Regions from separate parts of the Microbacterium sp. NPDC055442 genome, predicted to be linked through region 3. Evidence: predicted binding sites of a transcription regulator. Region 3 holds the regulator's gene; each other region holds the start of a gene.
What was found. The regulator LexA, encoded in region 3, represses DNA repair genes until DNA is damaged. The targets are predictions, from matches to a motif close to TCGAACANNTGTTCGA.
Positions count from the first base shown of each region.

Region 1: the regulator LexA is predicted to act here: its motif matches at 1,460-1,475, upstream of ACWIBS_RS14890 (LexA family protein).
Region 2: the regulator LexA is predicted to act here: its motif matches at 1,114-1,129, upstream of ACWIBS_RS09160 (DUF222 domain-containing protein).

Region 1 is NZ_JBSHLF010000007.1:111,858-114,056, reverse strand. It holds gene ACWIBS_RS14895 (Y-family DNA polymerase) at 1-991, opposite strand, end outside; gene ACWIBS_RS14890 (LexA family protein) at 996-1,400, opposite strand; gene ACWIBS_RS14885 (ATP-binding protein) at 1,606-2,199, shown strand, end outside.
Region 2 is NZ_JBSHLF010000003.1:394,136-396,334, forward strand. It holds gene ACWIBS_RS09150 (M13 family metallopeptidase) at 1-39, shown strand, start outside; gene purU (formyltetrahydrofolate deformylase) at 61-942, opposite strand; gene ACWIBS_RS09160 (DUF222 domain-containing protein) at 1,211-2,199, shown strand, end outside.
Region 3 is NZ_JBSHLF010000004.1:469,973-472,171, forward strand. It holds gene ACWIBS_RS11860 (S9 family peptidase) at 1-878, opposite strand, end outside; gene lexA (transcriptional repressor LexA) at 913-1,593, opposite strand; gene ACWIBS_RS11870 (LysM peptidoglycan-binding domain-containing protein) at 1,825-2,181, shown strand.

The DNA of each region.
Region 1 (2,199 bases), on a different contig from region 3:
TGTGTGCTGCTTTGGTGAGCTGCACTGGGTCTGCTGTCGGCGTGGGGAGCCGGGCGACCGTCTGCTGGAATGACGTGCTCTCCGCGTATGAGGAGGTGCTGGCGAATGCTGTGACAAGGTTGGCGACCTGACCATGGCGAACGAGTCGGGTCGCAGCGCGTTGCGCGTAGATCGAGAACACCTGGCGCATCTCGGCGACCGTGGTGATCTTCTCCCCGAACGAGCGAGACACGATCAGCTGCTGCTTCTTGCCGGTGTGGTCGGGTTCGGCCTCTATGCAGGGGATTCCACGCACCTCGAGCGCCGTTCGCATCGTCACCACGGACGTGTTCTTCCGAACCACGGTCGGATCGGCTGCAGCGAGGTCGGCGATCGTCTCGATGCCGATCGCGTTGAGGCGGCGCTCGAGGCGGGACGCGATGCCCCAGATCTCCGAGACAGGCAGCCGGCTCATCAGCGCGTGCCGGTCGGCGGGGTCGATGTCAGGCCAGACACAGACGCCGTCGAACGCCGACGCCTTCTTCGCCCACCTATTCGCAAGCTTGGCGAGGGTGCGATTGTTCGCGATCCCCACACACACCGGCACGCCGATCAGCCGCGCAAGGGTGCCTTTGATGTCCTGGGCCCAGGCTTGCATGGCTCCCGGATCCCGCTCGATGTGCGGCGGGACGACGAGGAACGCCTCATCGATGGAGTAGATGTCGAGATCTGCGGTGTACCGAGCCAGGAGCCGCATCACCCTCGAGCTCATTGACCCATAGAGCTCGTAGTTGGAGCTCACCGCGACGACACCGAGCCGTTCGGCCTGAGCTCGTACCTTGAACCACGCCTCACCGATCTGCATCCCGAGCGCTTTCGCGTCGGCGCTGGCAGCGACGATCGCGCCGTCGTTGTTGCTCAAGACGACGAGAGGGGTGGAAGCGAGATCTGGACGAAAGACCCGCTCCATGCTGGCGTAGCAGCTGTTGATATCAACATGCGCGAGGTGCACCGGCTCACCTGATCCAGAGCTTGTGCAAGCAGTAGGTGACCGTGCCCCAGATGGTCAGTTCTGAGAGTTCGGGGACGACAATGTCGGGATGCTCCGAGTTGTCTGCCTGGAGGACGACGCCGACTGGGGTGAGCCGGAGCCGTTTCACCGTGAGCTCCCCATCGAGCACGGCGACGACCACGTCGCCGTCGCGGGGAGTCTTGGACCGGTCGACCAACAGCTCGTCGCCGTTGCTGATGCCCGCGTTCATCATCGATTCGCCGGCAACGCGCACAATGAAGGTCGCCGCTTGATCGTCGATGAGCATCTCCGTGAGATCGATGTCTCCCTCGAAGTAGTCCTGCGCAGGCGACGGAAACCCTGCTGCGACAGCGACAGGGGCGACCCGAATGCCCGGGCGTACGGACATGGCACGCACGTCGATCGCGGCCGCGACTCGTACATCCACAGCGCGCATGAGGGACCTCCTAGAACATGTTGACGATTTCGAGTATGCGCGCGCGGGTAGACATTAGGAAGTTAGACCGAATCTGCGGAAGGTGCTAGCGCTCGCTCTATTGTGGCCGTATTGTGTAACTTAGTTACACAACTGACTTGCATACGGGAGGCCGATTATGAGTCGGACGGTTGCTGCTCAGATCCAGCTCGGCTCGAAGCTCTCGCTGCCGATAGATCTCGCGACGGAAGCCATCGCAGTGCTGGGGCGCCGTGGCAAAGGGAAGACGAATACCGCGGGTGTGATCGTCGAGGAACTGATCGGCCTGGGCGTTCCTGTGTGTGTCGTCGACACCGTCGGCGTGTGGTGGGGCCTGCGCTCCAGCAAGTCCGGCAAGGGACCGGGACTTCCTGTGGTCGTGTTCGGCGGATCTCATGCTGACGTGCCGCTCGAGGAAACCGCGGGCAAGGTGATCGCGGAGGTCATCGTCGAGCGCCGCATCCCCGCTGTGATCGACACATCACTGCTCAGTAAGGGCGCGGCTCGGCGGTTCCTGACGGATTTCGTGACGGAGGTCTACCACCGCAACCGGGATCCGCTTCATGTCGTTTTCGATGAGGCCGACGAGCTCGCGCCCCAGAATCCACGTGCGGAGGGCGCCCGACTCTTGGGCGCAATGGAGGATTTCGTGAGACGCGGCCGCGCACGCGGCTTGGGTGTGACGTTGGTCACACAACGGCCGGCTGTGCTCAACAAGGACGTGCTCACACAG
Region 2 (2,199 bases), on a different contig from region 3:
CTGTGGCTCGACGAGGACGAGCGCGTCACGATCTGGTGACCTGACCGGGCGGCGGAGCCGTCAGAAGACGATCGTGTGGTTCCCGTGGCGGATGACGCGGTCCTGCGCGTGCCACAGCACGGCACGTGACAGCACCTGACGCTCGACGTCGGCGCCGCGGCGCGCGAGTTCGGCGACGCCGTCGGCGTGGGTCACCCGCACGGTGTCCTGGTCGATGATCGGCCCCTCGTCGAGGTCGTCGGTGACGTAGTGGCTCGTCGCGCCGATGAGCTTGACGCCGCGCTCCTTGGCCTTCTTGTACGGCTCAGCGCCGATGAAGGCGGGCAGGAAGGAGTGGTGGATGTTGATGACGGGCACGCCGACCTGCGCGAGGAAGTCGCTCGAGAGGATCTGCATGTAGCGCGCGAGCACGATGAAGTCGACGTTGCCGACGAGGAGCTTGAGGATCTCGGCTTCGGACGCGCTCTTGTCCGGACCGGGGGTCGAGGGCACGTGGAAGAACGGCACGCCGAACGAGCGCACGTCATCGGCCGCGGTGGTGTGGTTCGAGATGACCATCGGGATCGAGACGGGCAGGTCGCCGCGGCGGTGCCGCCACAGCAGGTCGAGCAGGCAGTGGTCCTGCTTCGAGGCGAGGATCGCCATGCGCTTGGGCACGGACTGGTCGGTGAGCGACCACTCCAGGTCGAACCCGCCGAGCGTTGTCGCGAGGTCGGCCTTGATTTCGGGCAGGGCGGCGTCGAGTCCTGGCCGGTGGAACACGACGCGCTGGAAGTACGCGCCCCCCGTCGGGTCATCGGAGTACTGGTCGAAGGCGACGATGTTGCCGCGGTTGCGCGTGATGAGCGCCGAGACGGCGGCGACGATCCCCGGCTGGTCGCTGCCGTGCACGATGAGGCAGGCGTGTTCGGGAAGGAGCTGCGGTGAGGACGGCGCGGACATCCCTCGATTCTGCCGTGAGTTGACGGATGCCGCGGCCACGGGCACGTGCCGGCGGTGTTCAGGCGCTCGCCGAAGCGAGGGGATCCGCGGCCACCTCGATCTGCTGGAGCCGGCCGGTGCCGTCTCGAGCGCGCATCCGCGACGCCGGCATGTGCAGCCGGTCGCGTTAGGTCGAACATCTATTCTGAGTACCGTCTTCCTTGTGTCGTATCTTTGTACTATGCTTGAGGGTATGGCGGAGGACCGGTATCCCGAAGAAGTGACACCGGTGCGCCTGCCCGCCGAAGAGATCTTGGGTCATCTTCTGGATGCTGCGCTGGCCGACCATATGGACGCGAATCGTCGTCTGGCTCTTCGTGCGGGTCGTATCGTCGAGGCGATCGATACCGCGGTGCGGCACCCGTACGTGTATACGTCGGTCGAGGGTCGGGCGGGGTCGAATCTGGCCGAGCGTGCGGTGATCGTCGATATCGCGTTGCGGTTGCAGTTGTCCGAGCGGGCGGTGCAGGATGTGGCACGGCTGGTCCGTGACGCGCGTGCCCGGTTGCCGATGCTGTGGCAGCGTGCCGAAGAGGGCTTCCTCTCGCTCTCGCTCGTGGAGTCCGCCGTCACCGGCGCCGCCCGACTGCTCCCCCCGTTCGGGGCCTGCGATGACGAACGGGCCGTCTCCGCTGCGGCGCTGCGCGAACTGGACTCCCGGGCCGAGGAGTGGGCGGTCACGGTCACACCGGCCGGGTTCCGGTCCCGCCTGGCCCGCCTGCTGGACACCCTCGATGCCCGCACCGCTGACGCCCGGCACACCGCGGCGCTGCGGGATCGCAAGGTCCTGGTCGAACACGTCGGCGACGGCATGGCATGGGTGTCAGCCCTGGTGCCGTCGATCGATGCGGTCGCGATCAAACGCCGCCTGACAGCGACCGCGAAGCACCTGGCCACACACCCCCACGAAACCCGATCCCGCGACCAGATCCGCGCCGACCTGCTCTCCGCCTGGGCCCGCGGCATCGGCACCCCCACCGCCGTGAAAACCAAAGTGTTCGTCACCATCCCCGCCACCCTCCTCGCCAGCAGCAGCAAGCCCGGCCGCGGCAGCGCCGGCGGCGTCGACCAGGCCGGTGCCAGCACGGGAGCCGGCGCGGATGTCCGCGCGGGCCTCGGTGAGAGCGCCACCATCGTCGGACACGGGCCCCTGGCACCCCTCGCGGCGAAACAGATCTTCCTCGACACCAACGCCTTCCACCGGATCATCACCGACCC
Region 3 (2,199 bases):
TCGTCGCCGCCGTGCGTCCGCACGGCGACGACGCGACCGCCGTCGACGGGGGCGAACCACCGGGTGCCGAGCACCCAGATACCGCCGCCGGTATCGGCGTCGACGGGGGCCACGGGGCTCGGCGCGGTGCCGAGCCGGCGACGGTACAGGTTCCAGCGCCCGGTCGGGTCATCGGCGTAGAGCAGTTCGTCGTCGCCCAGCCACACGGGCTGGAGGGGGGAGGCGCCTTCGTCGAAGACCGTCGCGGCGCCCCCGTCGAGCGCGCTGACGCGCAGCTGTGCGCGATCCCACGGCATGTCGGGATGGTTCCACGCGACCCACGCGAGGTGCGTCCCGTCGGGGCTGAGCGCCGGATGCGCGACGAAATCGGTGCCTCCCGCGAGCGACACGATCGCAGCGGCGTCGTCGCCCGCCGACCCGTCGAGAGGAATCTCGACGATGTCTCGCGCGGGGGTCGGGCCGGCCCCGTGCGCTTCGCGCACCGCCAGCAGCCGACCCGACTGCACGGTCAGGCCGCCGAAGCGCACGTCGACGTCACCCGGCGGCGTGAGCGCGAGGAGCTCACCCCCGGGACGGAGCAGCCGGACGCGCTGGTCGGTCTTCTCGACGAACACGAGCGCCCCGTCGTCGGTGGCCGTCCACGACCCGCCCCCGTACTCGTGCACGCTCGACCGCGCGCTCCAGGGTGCCGGGAGGAGGTCTTCCACTCCGCCGGATGCCGTGCGTCTGCGCACCGTCGTGCGGCCGGCCTCTTCGGGGACGCCCTCACCCCACCACACGTCGTCGCCGACGAGGCGGGCGCCTTCGATGCGGGGCGAAGCGGCGGACACGGCCGCAGCGGTCAGAGGGGAAGGCCAGGAGCCGTAAGGAGTCGTCACCCCTCCACGCTAAGCCGTGCCGCGGACAAGCGGCTCAGACGGCGCGCAGGACCGCGACGACCTTGCCGAGCACGACGGCGTCGTCGCCGAGGATCGGCTCGAACGCGGAGTTGCGGGGGAGGAGCCAGGTGTGACCGTCGCGCTGACGGAAGGTCTTCACGGTCGCCTCGCCGTCGAGCATCGCCGCCACGATCTCGCCGTTGTCGGCCGTCGCCTGCGAACGCACGACGACCCAGTCGCCGTCGCAGATCGCGGCATCGATCATCGAGTCGCCCGAGACGCGCAGCATGAACAGGTCGCCCTTGCCGACGAGCTGCCGGGGCAGGGGGAAGATCTCGTCGATGTGCTGATCAGCGGTGATCGGCACGCCCGCCGCGATGCGGCCGACGAGCGGTACGAGCGCGGCGTCGCCCACCGACGGCGCAGCATCGGCGGGGTTCTCGGCCGCACTGCCGGGCAGGTCGATGAGCACCTCCATCGCGCGGGTCTTCCCGGCATCGCGGCGCAGGTACCCGCTCAGCTCGAGCTGATTGAGCTGATGCGTCACGCTCGAGAGCGACTTGAGCCCGACGGCGTCGCCGATCTCGCGCATGCTCGGGGGGTAGCCGTGCCGCGCGATCGACCGCTGGATGACCTCGAGGATCGCCAGCTGCTTGTCGCTGAGACTCTTCCGTCGTCGCGTCTGCGGCTTCTCGCGCCCGCCTGCGTCGCTCATATCGACTCCTGTCTTCGAATGTCGGAGGCCCGTGGTGGGGTGGCCACATCGAAACCGTATCCGGTTCTGCGGGGTTCAGGGGGCACGAGTTCCGCGTGTCGCGTTCGAACATCGCACGATCCGGCTCGGGGTTGACACCGTCCAGCATCGAAGATAGCTTCGGAACAGGAGTTCGCATCCGGCTTTCCCGGCCGAAAGTCGGATGCGAACCTTCCCACCAGGAGGAACCGCATGACCGCCATCGCCATCCCCGCTCCCTCGTCCCGCACCCGTCTGCGCACCACGGCGCGCGGCCGCCGCGTGCTCGCGAGTGCGGCAGCGCTGCCTCTGGCCGGACTGCTGGCGCTCGCCGTGCTGAGCGGCGGCTCGGCTGTCGCGTCGCGCGACAGCGGTGGCGCGTCGGCGACGTTCGCGACCGTGACCGTGACGTACGGCGACACGCTCTGGTCGATCGCGCAGTCCGTTGCTCCGCAACACGATCCGCGCGACGTCGTCGATGCGATCGCACGACTGAACGCGCTGCCGGGCGGCGCGATCGAGCTCGGCCAGTCGCTCGCGATTCCCGCCGAGTACGCACCCGCCGGCTGACGCTCCGAGGCGCCACCG